3 regions of the Stenotrophomonas sp. GSD10 genome follow, and region 3 is predicted to be linked to each of the others. Evidence: predicted binding sites of a transcription regulator. Region 3 holds the regulator's gene; each other region holds the start of a gene.
The links. The regulator FliA, encoded in region 3, starts transcription of late flagellar genes. The targets are predictions, from matches to a motif close to TAAAGTTTNNCNNNCNNNGGCCGATAA.
Positions count from the first base shown of each region.

Region 1 (5,203 bases), 1.9 Mb from region 3:
ACGGTCTGGTTGACCTGCTCGATGCCCGCCGACTGCTCGCGCGAGGCCGCCGAGATCTCGGCCATGATCTCGTTGACCCGGCCGACCTGGCCGACGATCTCCTGCATGGTGCGGCCTGCACCGTGCACCAGCTGCGCGCCAGCGCCCACCTGGGCCACCGAGGCATCGATCAGTTCCTTGATCTCCTTGGCGGCGCCGGCCGAGCGCTGCGCCAGCGCGCGCACTTCACTGGCCACCACCGCAAAGCCGCGCCCCTGTTCACCGGCACGTGCTGCTTCGACGGCGGCATTGAGCGCCAGGATGTTGGTCTGGAACGCAATGCCATCGATCACCGAGATGATCTCGGCGATGCGCTGCGACGAGGCTTCGATCTGCTCCATCGTCTGCACCACCTGGCTGACCACCTGCCCGCCTTCGCTGGCAACACCCGCTGCCGAGCCGGCCAGGGTATTGGCCTGCAGTGCGTGGTCGGCGTTCTGGCGCACGGTGGAGGTCAGTTCCTCCATCGAGGCCGCAGTCTCTTCCAGGTTGGCTGCCTGCTGCTCGGTGCGGCGTGACAGGTCGCTGTTGCCGGCGGCGATCTCGCCCGCGGCCAAGCGGATGCTCGCGGCCGACTGTTGGATCTGCCCGACGATGCCGGTCAGCTGCTGCACGGTGCTGTTGGCATCATCGCGCATCACCGCGAACACGCCGTGGAAGTCACCGTGCATGCGCGCACTGAGGTCGCCGGCGGCAATGGCCCGCAGCAGCGTCGACAGTTCGGCCAGGTTGTGGTCGCTGACCTGCATCATGGTGTTGAGGGTGTCCACCATGCGGCGGAAATCATGATCGAAGCGCGACACATCGCCACGCACGGCGAAATCGCCGGCAGCAGCGGCCGCCGCCAGCTGCTGGATCTGCTCGTTGATCGCGGCCAGGTTGTGCTTGGTGGTGGCCATCGCAGCGGTGAACACCGCCTTCTCGCCCGGCAGCGCTTCCATGTCCACACTCAGGTCGCCCACCGCATAGCGCTGCATCACCTCCACCAGGCGCTGGGTGACGGCATTGCTGGCGGCCACCAGCTGGTTGCTGTCGGCGACCATGCGGCCGTACTCGCCCGGGAAGGCGGTCGCGTCCATGCGATAGCTCAGTTCACCGGCCTCGTGGCGCCGCGCCATTTCCGCCTGTGCGGCCATCACCGCCTGCAACTGGCCGCGCATGCCCTGCATCGCGTCCAGCAGGCGGCCCACTTCATCGTTGCTGCGCGCCGGCAGCGTGCTGTCCAGCTTGCCGGCGGCCACATCACCGGCCACGCGCACGGCCTCGGCCAACGGTCGGATCGCCAGCCGGCGCAGCAGCACATACACGCCGACGCTGAGCGTCAGCGCCGCCACCACGCCCACCAGCAGGGTCAGCCACAGCAGCTGGCGCGCCTCGGCCACGATCACCGCATGCGGCATCACCACGCCCAACGCAAAGCGCTGCGGCGCATCGCCCACACGCAGCGGCACGTACACACGCACGTTGCCCTCGGCATCCGGAGTGAATGCCTCGAAGCGGCGGTCGGCCGCGATATCAGCCAGCATGCCGCGGGTCAAGGCATCAGTACGCGGCTTGCCGATCTCGGCGGCATTGGCCGAGGCCAGCACCACGCCCTTGGGTGACAGCAGTTCGACATGGCCGGCGCCCATTGGCTTCAGCGTGGCCAGGTGCTTCTGCAAGGCCGCCAGCGAGAAGTCGACGGTGAACACGCCCAGGAAGGTGCCGTTCTCCACGATCGGCGAGCTCAGCGTGCTCATCAGCACCTGCTGGCCGGCGATGTCGTAGGCGTAGGGTTCGCTGACCTTGGGCAGCTTGTCGCGGCTGGGCACCACGTACCAGTCGGCCGAACCGTCAGCGGCCTCGGTGTAGTCGGTCATGGTCGACTGCTGCGGCTTGCCCTCGTGCCAGGCCCAGTAGCTCATGTAGCGGCCGGTGGCGTCGTGCATCTCGGTGTTGGCGAACTCGGCATCCTTGCCATCGAACGCTTCGGCTTCCCACATGGTGCTCTTGCCCAGCCATTCCGGATGGGTGCGCAGCTGCTCGCCGAGGACCGCGGCCAGGCTGGCGCGGTCGGGAACGTCGCCGCGTGCGCGCTGGGCCAGCACGGCTTCGACCATCGCATCGTTGCTGGCGAAGGCGGTGCCCAGGTCGGCGGCGACCTGGCGGGCCTCCGCATTGGCCTCACTGGTCATGGTCTGGCGCGAGGCGTCGATCAGGCTGGCACTGGCCTGGCGGTAGATCAGGAAGGCCGTCAGGCCGAAGCACAGCAGCGCGATCAGGGCAGTGCCCAGCATCAGCTTGTGGGCGATGCTGCCCGGGCGGCGGGCAGTGGCGGAGCGGGAAGAAGGCATGGATGGGTCCGCAAGGCAGTTCAGGACGACCGGCACCGCGAGGCGCCGCGCAGGCGCGCGATCCGTCGCGCGGGCCCCCAGCGGCCGGGTCTGGCCAGGCACTGGAAGCGCACCGGGTTAGCGGCCGCCTACCCACGAGGTTGAGTCGCCCCGCCTACACATTGCTGAATCCGCTCAGGGACGGGTCATGAAGCGCCGCCCGCACAGCCACCTGCACCTACTCGGCCACGCGGTCCTTGATCCATTGCGCGCGCGGCAGGACCTCGATGCTGCCGGCCGCATACTGCTGCAGCACGTCATCCGGGCCGAAACGCGGCTGCCAGCCGAGCTCGCTGCGCAGCCGCGCACTGTCATAGACGCGGTCGATGCTGAGCGGCAATGGCCAACCACGGTGCTCGAATTCGGCGAGCAACTTCGGGGCGCGGCGGGCCAGCACACTGCGCGGGCGCGCGGCCAGGTCCAGGCAATCCTCGCGCCGGAACGGAGTGGGCGCACAGGCGACGTAACGCGCGAACCCCTCGCCCGCATCCAGCAGCAGCGTGGCATGCGCGCTGGCCACATCACGCGCGTCCAGGCCACGATGCAGGCGGAACATCGCCATGCGTTCGGGAGGCTCGGGGAAGCAGCGGCCCATGCGCAGTACGCGCACGCTGAACCCGGGCGCCACCGCAGCCTCGGCCAGGGCCTCGGCCTGCAGCTTGGTACGGTGGTAGATCGTGCGCGGCAACGGCTCGGTGTCTTCGTCGATCCAACGGCAGCCGCCGGCGACCACCGCATGGCCGTACAGCGCCGTGGTACTGGTCAGCACGAAGCGCCGCGCGCCCGCCTCGCGTGCCGCCTGCAGCAGGTGGGCCGTGGCGTCCACATTGATCTGCTGGAACACCGCATCGGGCACCAGGCCCACGTGCGGTGCGTGCAGGGCGGCGGTGTGGATCACCGCGTCGACACCCTGCACCGCGCGGGCCACAGCCTGGCGGTCGGTGACATCGGCAATGATGCGGGTGGTGGCGAATGGGCTGCGATCCAACCCCACCACTTCATGGGTCGCCGCCAGCGCACCGAAGATCGCGCGTCCGATCCGCCCGGAACTGCCGGTCAACAGAATCTTCATTGAGTCCATTCACTCGAGGCTCCCGGGAACTACCGGGATGCTGCGATTCTAGGCAAGCCATCGGTCATCTGCGATAGCACCGGCGCCAACGCTGTGTTCGCTACCGTAGCGGCGCGTGAACGCAACTGCGGCGTGGCGTGAAGGCTGCGCCGCCCGCGCGGACATGGCCTTAGCCGGGTATCGGCAAGGATGCTGCTTTCCTCCCTGCTCTGGAGAGTTCCCATGGCCGACCCGCAGCGCGGCACTTCCCAACGTGGCTTCGCTTCGATGGACCAGGACAAGCAGCGCGCGATCGCCGCCAAGGGCGGCCGTGCGGCGCATGCCTCCGGCAACGCGCACGAATTCAGCCCGGCCGAAGCGCGCCTTGCCGGCCGCAAGGGCGGCCAGGCCATCAGCCGCGACCGCCAGCACATGGCCGCCATCGGCCGCGAAGGAGGTCACGCCCGCCACGCAGGCATGCGGCAGCAACAGCAACAGCCGGCCGATGAGCCGCTGGCCGAACGCCCGCCACAGCAGCAGGGCTGAGCACGCTACGGCCGGGCAGCCTGGCTCGCTCAGCGGTGAGCCAGGATATTGAGCAGGCGCCCGAAGGGATCGCGGACGAAGAAGCGACGCACGCCCCACGGCTCGTCGGCCGGCCCGTATTCCAGTGCGATGCCGGCCGCGTGCATGCGATCGAGCACCTGCTGCAGATCGTCCACCTCGATCGACAGGTCCGGCACCGGTGCACCGCCGCCGCCTTCACTGGCGAAACTGATCTGGGCCAGCGCGTTGCCCTGGCCGCCGTGGGTGACGATCCATCCGTGGTCCATCACCACCGGCATGCCCAGCAAACCGGTGTAGAAGGCCGCCGCACGTGACGGGTCCGGGGTGGCGATGTTGGCGACGACACGTTTGACAGCCATGAGACTCCTTCGGCGGAAACAGAAGAGCCCCGTCGCTGACGGGGCCCCACATCATGCCGCTTCAACCGGCGCGACTCACACGCCCATGCACAGATCGATCACACAGGTGTTGTACGCCTGCTCGCACTCGGTGGCATCTCCGCCGGTGGACAGGCACGCCTGGTAGGCCCGCCAGCACGGCCGGTCGCAGGGTTCCACCGGCCCGGCCACGGCCACCGAACCGGTACAGGCCAACGCGAACACCGCCGCTGCGATCACTTTCCTGAAAGTACGCATCGATATCACTCCTTGATAAGCCTGGTGAGCCCAGGCCGGCCCACGGTAAAGCGGCCGTCGGGAGACCACGTGAACGCCTCTGTCACGCAAAATTAACGCGTTCATAAAATTGCCTTCACATTACTGGGGGTGTTGCCCCGCCTTGGCGTTAACGGCGTTGTTGTCCGTCAACCAAGGAAGTTGTCCGATGAATCACCCGCTGTACGGCCGTTCGTCCCGCTCCCTGTCGCACCGCCCGCTGGCGCTTGCCGTTGCCAGTTCGCTGCTGCTGGCTACCGCGCTGCCCGCCCTGGCCAGCGAATCACTTGATGCCTGGCAGCAGCAGCGCCAGCTGCAGGCTGCGTGGGCGCAGCCCGCCACGGGCACAGCACCCGCAGCGACGGCCGCTGCCCCTGCGGCCACTCCCCCGCCATTCTCGGCAACCCGGGTGACCCGGCCAGCTGGCGCAGCGACGAATTCAACGCCGATTGGGGCCTGGCTGCGATGGGAGCCGACCACGCCTACGCACGCGGCCTGACCGGCAAGGGCGTGCGCCTGGC
Region 1 covers NZ_JAOCMC010000002.1:3,648,072-3,653,274, forward strand. The annotation lists gene N4G47_RS17025 (methyl-accepting chemotaxis protein) at 1-2,372, opposite strand, end outside; gene N4G47_RS17030 (NAD-dependent epimerase/dehydratase family protein) at 2,590-3,483, opposite strand; gene N4G47_RS17035 (KGG domain-containing protein) at 3,706-4,008, shown strand; gene N4G47_RS17040 (VOC family protein) at 4,038-4,388, opposite strand; gene N4G47_RS17045 (hypothetical protein) at 4,464-4,664, opposite strand; gene N4G47_RS17050 (autotransporter domain-containing protein) at 5,007-5,203, shown strand, end outside.
Region 1: the regulator FliA is predicted to act here: its motif matches at 2,490-2,516, upstream of N4G47_RS17025 (methyl-accepting chemotaxis protein).

Region 2 (5,203 bases), 850 kb from region 3:
CTGGATGCAGGTCCAGATCGTTGGGTTCGAACGGCTGTTCGCGCACCGCCTCGACCACCGGGTGGCGGCCGCGTTCGATCTTCAGGCACGGCTCGGCCTGCAGTTCCGGGCGTGCCCAGTCCAGCGCCTGTGCGCGCTCGGCGAAGGCGGCCAGCACGTCCAGTTCGCTCAGCGCAGCCGCACACTGCTTCAGCGGTTCCAGCCGGCTGCCCAGCGTGTCGAGCAGTTGTTCGTAGAGGTACTTCTCGCGCGACAACGAACGGTCGCGCGCGGACAGCACCTTGTCCTCGAACGCTTTCAGTTCTTCGGTGATGTAGCGCTCGGCATTGGTCAACGTCTGCCGGCGGGTGTAGTGCACCGGTGCGCGGTCGGACTGGCCCTTGCTGATTTCGATGTAGTAGCCGTGCACGCGGTTGTAGCCCACCTTCAGGGTGGGAATGCCGCTGCTTTCGCGTTCGCGCTGTTCCAGGTCGACCAGGAACTGGTCGGCGTGGGTCGACAGACGGCGCAGTTCGTCCAGTTCTTCGTCGAAGCCATCAGCCAGCACGCCGCCATCGCTCAGCTTCAGCGGTGGCATTTCGGCAATCGCACTCGCCAGCAGGTGCGCGCATTCGTCGTGCTCGCCGAGCGCGGCGTGCAGGGTCTGCAGGCGCGGCGAATCCAGCGGTGCCAGCACCTCGCGCACAGCCGGCAGCAGGCCCAGGCCATCGCGCAGGGTGGAGAAGTCGCGCGGGCGCGCCGAGCGCAGCGCCACGCGGGTGAGGATGCGCTCCAGATCGCCCAGGCGGCGGAACTGCTCGCGGATGTCGGCGTCGCTGCCGCGATCAATCAGGGTTTCCACGGCGTGATGGCGCTGCACCAGCACCTCGCGCAGGCGCAGCGGACGATGCAGCCAGCGCCGCAGCAGGCGGCCGCCCATCGGCGTCACCGTGCTGTCGAGCACGCCCAGCAGGGTGTTGCGGGTATCGCCGTCGACGCGCGTATCCAGCTCCAGGTGGCGGCGGGTGGCGGCGTTCATCGCGATCGCCTCGCCGGCGGTTTCCATCGCGATCGAGGTCAGGTGCGGCAGGCGCTGCTTCTGGGTTTCCTCCACATAGCCCAGCAGGGCGCCGGCCGCGGCGGTGGCGCGCGGCTTGTCGTCGATGCCGAAACCGCTCAGGTCATGCAGCTTGAAGAAGGCCAGCAGCTGGCGGCGGCCGCTGTCGGCGTCGAACAGCCACGGTGCGCGGCGGCGCACGCCGGTGCGCTGGCGCAGGAACTCCGGCCAGTTCTCTTCGTCGGGTACCAGCAGTTCGGCCGGCTCCAGGCGCGCCAGTTCGGCTTCCAGCGCGTCGTCGGTCTCCACTTCGTTGACCAGGAAACGACCACCGGCCAGGTCGGCCCAGGCCAGGCCGTAGCCCTGGCGGGTACGCGACAGGGCCATCAGCAGGGTGTCGCGGCGCTCGTCCAGCAGCGCCTCATCGGTGACCGTGCCAGGGGTGACGATGCGCACTACCTTGCGTTCGACCAGACCCTTGGCCAGCGCCGGATCGCCGATCTGCTCGCAGATGGCCACCGACTCGCCAAGCGCCACCAGCCGTGCCAGATAGCCCTCGTAGGCATGCACCGGCACACCGGCCATTGGGATCGGCGCGCCGCCGGAACTGCCGCGCTGGGTCAGGGTGATGTCGAGCAGGCGCGCGGCCTTGCGTGCATCGTCGTAGAACAGCTCGTAGAAGTCGCCCATGCGGAAGAACAGCAGCAGATCCGGGTAGTCGGACTTGGCTGCAAAGAACTGCTTCATCAGCGGGGTGTGTTCGGCGGACTTGTCTTTGGACATGGGACTCGTGGATCGGGGCATCCGGCCGCGCCGGAAGGCTGCGGCGGCGGAGCAGGGACAGGGCCGTCCATGGTAACTGCTGGGGCACCCGGGTGCCGGTACCGATGCCGGGCCGCAAGGCGCATCAGGCCGCTGCCGGTGCAATCTGCCGAGGGTGGCTGGGCCCCTCCACGGCGATCGCGCGTCGGGGATTTCCGGTATCCGCCTCAAGGGTATTCACTGGAATTATGAATGCGGGTATCAGGACTATTTTCCAGGCCGCTCCGCACAGTTCAGGATTCTCTTCAAGGTTTATGCAGAAAATCTCTTAAAGATTCTCCCGGTCACGCCGCCATCGATCGTACGGCCATGATCAAGGGAATTGAGATGCTCGCCTTACGCAACCTCCGTGTGGGTTCCCGGCTGGGTGCCGGGTTTGGTCTGCTGCTCCTGTTCATCCTGGCCATTGTCGGCCTGGTGCTGTATGGAAATCACCTCAAGTCCGCCCAGTTCGAAAAGGTGGTGGACGTGAACATGGTGAAGATGCGGCTGTTGAACGACATGCTCGATACCAACAACGCAATGCTGATGCACCGGCGGTTGATGGTGATCAAGCGCGGCGAGGATTTCGACAAGGATTATCAGCAGGCCCTGCAGCTGTCGCATACCTACGACGGTATATGGGCGCGTTACGTCAAGATTCCGCGCGACGCCACCGGCGATGCGCTGGTGGCGAAAATCGAGGCGGCGCGCAAGGCTACCGAGGTTTCCACCGGGCAGCTGCATGCACGCATGAAGGCCGGTGATTTCGACGGTGCCGCCCGCGAACTGCTGGCCGAGCATGGTCTGGCGACCGCGTGGAATGAATCCATTTCCGCGCTGCTGCGCCACCAGGAATCGCTGACCGCGCGCAGCCGCGAAGAATATCGCGCCACCGAGGCCTGGACCGGCACGCTGTCGATGGTATTTGGTGCACTGAGCCTGCTGCTGGGGTCATTGGCGGCCTGGGCGATTACCCGCAGCCTGACCCGCCCGCTGGCGGGGGCGGTGAAGCTGGCCGACGGTATCGCCAGCGGACGCCTGGACACCGCCATCGACGCCTCGGGCAACGATGAGGTGACCCAGCTGCTGAAGTCGATGCAGCGCATGCAGGCCCAGGTGCAGGCGGTGATGGCGGCACAGGGCGAGCTGGCCCGCCAGCACGATGCGGGAAGTCTCAGCTATCGCATGGACGAGAGCGCGTTCCCGGGCGACTACGGACGCATGGTGCACGAGACCAATGCCCTGGTGGGCTCGCACGTACAGGTGCAGAACCGCTTGATCGAGGTGATGAAGCACTACGCGCGCGGTGACTTGTCGGTGGACATGGATCCGTTGCCGGGCGAGAAGGCGGCGATCACCCAGGCCATGGACGAGACCAAGCGCAGCCTGTCGGCGATCAATGGCGAGATCCGCCGGCTGGCGACTGCAGCGGCCGCTGGCGATTTCAGCCAGCGCGGTGATGAAGCGCGCTTCTCCTACGAGTTTGGTGACATGGTGGCCGGGTTGAACCGGCTGATGCAGACCACCGACGAGAATCTGGTACAGGTCTCGACCCTGCTGCAGGCGATCTCGCGCGGCGACCTGACCGTGCGCATGGAAGGTGACTTCCATGGCGTGTTCGCGCGCATGCGGGACGACTGCAATGCCACCGTCGATCAGCTCAAGCAGATCGTCGGGCGCATCCAGTCCAGTGCATCGAGCATCACCCTGGCCGCAGGCGAGATCGCCGCCGGCAATACCGATCTGTCGCGGCGCACCGAGCAGCAGGCGGCCAACCTGGAAGAGACCGCCGCATCGATGGAGGAGCTGACGTCCACCGTCAAGCAGAACGCCGAGCACGCGCGCCAGGCCAACCAGCTGGCCATCGGCGCGCATGGCGTGGCGACGCAGGGCGGCGATGTGGTCGGCCAGGTGGTAATCACGATGTCCGCCATCGAAGCCGCTTCGAAAAAGATCGCCGAGATCATCAGTGTGATCGATGGCATCGCCTTCCAGACCAACATCCTGGCGCTCAACGCGGCGGTGGAGGCCGCGCGTGCCGGTGAGCAGGGCCGTGGCTTTGCGGTCGTCGCCAGCGAAGTGCGCACGCTGGCGCAGCGCTCGGCGGGGGCGGCCAAGGAGATCAAGGGGCTGATCGAGGATTCGGTGGGCAAGGTGGCCGATGGGTCGGCGCTGGTACGCCAGGCGGGCACCACCATGGGCGAGATCGTGGCCTCGGTGCAGCGCGTGACCGACATCATGGCCGACATTTCCGCGGCCTCGCAGGAGCAGAGTTCGGGCATCGAGCAGGTCAACCAGGCGGTGGTGCAGATGGACGAGACCACGCAGCAGAATGCAGCGCTGGTGGAAGAAGCCAGTGCCGCCGCACGCTCGATGGCGGAGCAGGCCAACCTGCTGTCCGAGGCTGTGGCCGTGTTCCGAACCGGTGCGTTGGCTGCGGCCACATCGGTTCCGCGCGCGCTGGCCGCAGTGGCCGCCTCGGTCGCGCCGGTGCGACGACCGGCGGCGCTGTCGCCACGCATCGAGCAGACGTTGGCCGCCAATGCAGGTGGCTGGGAAGAGTTCTAGCGGTAGCACATGCCGGCAGGGAGACGGCGCCCATCGCGATGGCTGATCGCGGTGGGCGCACCTTTGTTCCTGAACGCGGCATGGCCGATCAGGTGGCGGACACGCGCATTTCACTTCCGGTTGTCGCCCTCGGGAGGAGACTTGCGACATACCGCAACCTTGGAGATGGCCATGAAGACCTCGACCCGATTGCTTGTGCTGGGCACGCTGCTGGCGGCATCGTCGGTGGCCGGAGCCCAGACCTATGGCCCGCGCGATGAGGGACGCCGTTTCAACGATGGCAGCCGCGTGGTCTGCAAGAACGTGGAAGTGCAGCGCAACTCGCGCGATCCCAACCGTATTGCCGGCACGGCGACCGGTGCGGTGATTGGTGGCCTGCTGGGCAACCAGGTGGGTGGCGGCAACGGCAAGAAGCTCGCCACCGTGGCTGGTGCCGTGGCCGGTGGTGCGGCGGGCCGGCAGATCCAGGGCAACAGCCAGCAGAAGAACGGCGATCGCGTGGTCGAACGCCGCTGCGAGCGCGTCTACCGCTGATTGCCTGCACCCGCGCAGCCCCTTCCGCAGCATTGCGCAGTACGTAGGTTCCGAACGCCGGCCCCGTGCCGGCGTTCGTCGTTGAGTGGTCCCGTATCGCGGGGCGCGGCGCGGTGTCTATACTGCGCCGACCTCAACGGATGAACGCCCTGTGAACGAATCACCCCTGGCTGAGTCGCGCGCGCCGGTTGCCGAGGTCGATCCAGCACCGGAAGCGACAGCGCGCTTCGGCCGCCTGCGTGAGCGCACCGATGAGCTGGA
Region 2 covers NZ_JAOCMC010000002.1:919,388-924,590, forward strand. The annotation lists gene mutS (DNA mismatch repair protein MutS) at 1-1,819, opposite strand, end outside; gene N4G47_RS04460 (methyl-accepting chemotaxis protein) at 2,186-4,408, shown strand; gene N4G47_RS04465 (glycine zipper 2TM domain-containing protein) at 4,574-4,942, shown strand; gene N4G47_RS04470 (hypothetical protein) at 5,094-5,203, shown strand, end outside.
Region 2: the regulator FliA is predicted to act here: its motif matches at 2,128-2,154, upstream of N4G47_RS04460 (methyl-accepting chemotaxis protein).

Region 3 (5,203 bases):
GCAATTGGAACGTGTCTTGCAAGAGTCCACGCAGGGCAACGGCGCCGCGCTGGAACCCGGACTCGCAGAGCGACTGCACCAGAGCCTGGCCGACTGTGTCAGTAAGCAGGAAGCGCGAAACGAGCCGGCGGTCGTGCTGGTACCGGGCCCGGTGCGCGCCGCGCTGGCCCGCCTGGTCCGCCACAGCGTTCCGTCGCTGTCGGTCCTGGCCTACAGCGAGGTGCCGGAGGACAAGCGCCTGAAGCTGGTCGGAACGATCAGCTGACGCCGCCCGCCGATGCGCCAGAAAACAGACACCACTTCCGAACCAACGCAACAGACAGATACCAAGGGGAACCCGCACCGTGCAGACCACCGACCACTCGAGTTCCCCGAACGCCACCCCGCCGTCTTCGTCCCGTGACCACAGCATGAAAATCAAACGATTCGTCGCCGCCGACATGCGCTCGGCCATGAACCTGGTGCGCAAGGAACACGGCCCCGACGCCGTGATCCTGTCCAACCGCCGGATCGAGGAAGGCATCGAGATCGTGGCCGCCGCCAACTACGATGAGAGCGCCGTGCAGCGTGCGCTGGAAGCCTCGCGCCGTGACGTGGCGCCGCCGCCGGCACCGAAGCCGCGCACCGCCGCCGATGCAGTGATTGCCGCCGTCACCCGCCGCCGCAGCAGCACCCCGGCGCCGGAACCGGTCGCCGCCACCACCTCGGCGGTGGCCGCCCTGGCCCGCGCTGCGGTCGGTGCCACCGGCCGCACCCTGGACAGCGCCGACGAGATCGTGCCGACCCGTGGCAGCACCGGTTTCGCCGCCACCCTGGCGCGCGCCGCCGTCAACGAACCGACGCTGCCGGAACAGATCTTCGCCCCGTTCGCCGACACCATCGTCGCGCCGGAACCGGTGGCCGTGGCGGCGCCCAACCGCGCCCGCTTCCAGATCGACCCGCCGCACGAAACGCATCACGAAAGCCCCGCCCCGGCAGTGCAGCCGCCGCCGCTGCCGACTGCCGCCGTGGCCGAGGCGCCGGCCGAATCGACCGTCAGCGAACCGGCACCGGTGGACGCCGCCGACGACGCCAGCCCGGCGCCGATGCTGGCGCCGGCCCCGGCGCTGACCGTGGTGGCCCAGGACGACGCCGAGATCCGCCAGCTGCGCCAGGAAGTGGCCGGCATGCGCCAGGTGATCGAGCGCGAGATGAACCGCTTCACCGACGAGCGCCTGCGCGGCTGCCCGGTGCGTGCCACCGCCCTGGACCTGATGGATGAGTACGGCTTCGACGCTGGCCTGGCCCGCGACGTGGCCATGCAGATCCCGCTGGAGACCGAAGCCCACCGCGGCCGCGGGCTGATGCTGGGGCTGATCTCGCGCAAGCTGCCGATCGCCCCGGTCGACCCGCTGGAAGAAGGCGGTGTGATCGCGCTGGTCGGCCCGACCGGCGCCGGCAAGACCACCACCATCGCCAAGCTGGCCTCGCGCTTCGCCGAGAAGCACGCCCCGCGTGACGTTGCCCTGGTGACCACCGACACCACCCGCATCGGCGCCCGCGAACAGCTGTACGGCTATGGCCGCCAGCTCGGCATCGCCGTGCACGAGGCCAACAGCGGTACCGACCTGGACCAGCTGCTGGAACGCCTGAAGGACTACAAGCTGGTGCTGATCGACACCGCCGGCCTGGGCCCGCGTGACCGCGCACTGGCCGCCCAGCTGCAGTGGCTGCGCGCCGCCCGCCAGGTGCGCACCCTGCTGGTGCTGCCGGCCAACACCAGTTTCGGCGACATGGACGAGGTGGTCCGCCGCTTTGGCGCGGCCAACCTGCAGGGGCTGGTGCTGAGCAAGCTGGACGAGACCGGCCGCTTCGGCAACGCGCTGTCGGTGGCCGTGGATCACAGCCTGCCGATCACCTGGGTGACCGACGGCCAGGACGTGCCGGAGGACCTGCACCGGGCCAGTGCGGCCAATCTCGTACTTCGCCTTGAAGATTTGCGCCGAGCGGCCGATATGCCCTGCAACCCGGAGTTGAACCATGCCGTCGCGTGAGTACGCCAAGCTGACCAAGACCTTCCCGCTGTCGGCCACCCGCAGCGAGCCGCTCGGCCCTGTGCGCACCATTGCCGTGACCGGCGGCAAGGGCGGCGTGGGCAAGACCAACGTGTCGGCCAACCTGGCCGTGGCGCTGGCCGGCATGGGCAAGCGCACGCTGCTGCTGGATGCGGACCTGGGCCTGGCCAACATCGACGTGATCCTGGGGCTGAACCCCACCTTCACGCTGGCCGACCTGGTCGCCGGCCGCTGCTCGCTGGATGACGTCATCGTCGAAGGCCCGAACGGCGTGCTGGTGGTCCCGGCCGCGTCCGGCCGCCGGCACATGGCCGAACTGGCCCCGGCCGAGCACGTCGGCCTGGTCAACGTGTTCTCCGAACTGGAGCGCGAGCTGGACATCATGGTGGTGGACACCGCCGCCGGCATCACCGATGGCGTGCTGACCTTCTGCCAGGCCGCACAGGACACCGTGGTGGTGGTCTGCGACGAACCGGCCTCGATCACCGACGCCTACGCGCTGATCAAGGTGCTCTCGCGCGAGCGTGGCGTGGACCGCATCCAGGTGGTGGCCAACATGGTGCGCGACCCCAACGAAGGCCGCGTGCTGTACGAAAAGCTGACCCGCGTCTGCGAAAAGTTCCTGGCCGATGTCTCGCTGAACTACCTGGGCTGCGTGCCGCAGGATGACTGGTTGCGCCTGTCGGTGCAGCGCCAGCAGCCGGTGGTGAAGGCCTACCCGTCCAGCCCGGCTGCACTGGCGATCACCGAGATCGCACGGCGCACCGCGCGCTGGCAGGCGCCGACCGAACCGCGTGGCGGCGTCGAGTTCTTCCTCGAACGCATCCTCAAGCAGCGCGGGGTGGCCGCATGAAAGGCGCAGCCCAGTACCGGGAGGTCCAGCGCTCGGCGGCCAACGAGGTCATCGCCCAGCATTCGGACCTGGTGCGGCGCATCGCCCACCACCTGGCCGCACGCCTGCCGGCCAGCGTCGAGGTCGACGACCTGATCCAGGCCGGCATGATGGGCCTGATCGAGGCCTCGCGCAGCTACGACGCCGACCAGGGCGCCTCGTTCGAGACCTATGCCTCGATCCGCATCCGCGGCTCGATGATCGATGAGATCCGTCGTGGCGATTGGGTGCCGCGTTCGGTGCACCGCCGTGCACGCGATGCCGCTGCCACCATCCGCCGCCTGGAACAGAGCAGCGGCCGTGCCGCCAGCGCCACCGAAGTGGCCGCCGCGATGGACATGCCGCTGCCCGAATACCTGCGGCTGATGGAAGACGCCGCACGCGGCCAGGTGCTGAGCCTGGAATCGCGCATCGAGGACCAGGGCGAACTGGATACCGTCGCCCAGGGCGGCCCGACCCCGCAGCAGGTGCTGGAGCGTGGCGAGTTCGGCCGCGAGCTGGGCAAGGCCATCGGCCACCTGCCCGAACGCGAACAGCTGGTGCTCTCGCTCTACTACGAGCAGGAGCTGAACCTGAAGGAGATCGGTGCGGTGCTCGGCGTGAGCGAGTCGCGGGTCTGCCAGATCCACGGCCAGGCGGTGCTGCGCCTGCGTGGCCGATTGAAGATTTTCGAGGCGGTCGACGCCGGCCTTGAAGAATGAACATGCCCGAGGCGGCTGCCCCCGGCCGCCCGGAATGAACAACAAAGGAACTCTGCTTTGAACAAGAACATGCGCATCCTGATCGTCGACGACTTTTCGACCATGCGTCGCATCGTCAAGAACCTGCTGGGCGATCTGGGCTTCACCAACACCGCCGAAGCCGAGGACGGGCATGCCGCGCTGTCGCTGCTGCAGAGCCAGCCGTTCGATTTCGTGGTCACCGACTGGAACATGCCGGTGATGACCGGCATCGAGCTGCTCAAGGCGATCCGTGCCGACGCCAAGCTGAAGACCCTGCCGGTGTTGATGGTGACCGCCGAAGCCAAGCGCGAGCAGATCATCGAAGCCGCCCAGAGCGGCGTCAACGGCTACATCATCAAGCCGTTCACCGCGCAGACCCTGGAAGAAAAGCTGGGCAAGATCTTCGAACGCCTGGCGGCCAGCGCCTGATGGATACCACGGTCGACAAGAACGCCCTTGCCCTGCGCCTGCAGGAAGCCCTGGACGCGCTGGAGTCCGGTGACGAGGCCGCCTGGCGGCAACGCATCGACGGACTGGTCGCGCTGCGCACGCAGCCGATGATGAGCGGCCTTTCGCGGCTGGCCCGCGAACTGGGCCAGGCGCTGGGTGAACTGCCGACCGTGCCCAGCGATGCCGGTGAACTGGACGACGCCTGCGCGCGCCTGGACCACGTGGTGGCGATGACCGAACAGGCCACCCACCGCACACTGGACCTGGCCGAGGAATGCCGCAGCCTGACCGAACAGCTGCGCGCCGAAGGCCTGCAGCCCGGCCAGGACGCGCAGCTTGAGCGCATCCGCCACAACCTCACCGAGATCGCCCTGACCCAGAGCTACCAGGACCTGACCGGGCAGATCATCCGTCGCGTGGTCGGCATCGTGCGCCGCGTGCACGAAGGCTTCGGCGCACTCGGCCTGCCGCCGGAACAGCATCGCACCGACCCGGAACTGGCCGGGCCGGCACTGAAGGGACTGGACCGCCACGCGGTCTCGCAGAACGACGCCGACGACCTGTTGTCGGATCTGGGGCTGTAAGCATGAGCGCGGTATCCGACGACATCACTGCCGATTTCATCATCGAGGCACAGGAAATCCTGGACCGCCTGGGCGAACAGCTGGTGTCGCTGGAGCAGGCACCGCAGGACAGCGAGCAGCTCAACGCGGTGTTCCGCGGCTACCACACGCTCAAGGGCGGCGCCGGCTTCCTCGGCGTCACCGCCATGGTCGAACTGTGCCACGCCGCTGAAGAAGCCCTCGGCATTGCGCGCGCCGGCCAGGCCGTGCTGCAGGCCCATCACTTCGACGCCGCCCAGCAATCGCTGGATTACCTGCAGTCGATGCTCGATGCGGTGTCCTCGGGCACCGAACCGGGCTATGCCCCGCCGGAGCTGATCGCACAGTTCGACATGCACGGTGGTGGTACCGCAGCCCCGACCGCCGCCGCACCCGTCGCCGCGGGCGGCGACCTGATCACCGAAGACGAATTCGAGGCCCTGCTCGACCAGCTGCACGGCGGCAAGGCCCCGACCGCGGTCG
Region 3 covers NZ_JAOCMC010000002.1:1,769,991-1,775,193, reverse strand. The annotation lists gene flhA (flagellar biosynthesis protein FlhA) at 1-265, shown strand, start outside; gene flhF (flagellar biosynthesis protein FlhF) at 411-2,033, shown strand; gene N4G47_RS08415 (MinD/ParA family ATP-binding protein) at 2,020-2,907, shown strand; gene N4G47_RS08410 (RNA polymerase sigma factor FliA) at 2,904-3,647, shown strand; gene cheY (chemotaxis response regulator CheY) at 3,705-4,097, shown strand; gene N4G47_RS08400 (protein phosphatase CheZ) at 4,097-4,702, shown strand; gene N4G47_RS08395 (chemotaxis protein CheA) at 4,705-5,203, shown strand, end outside.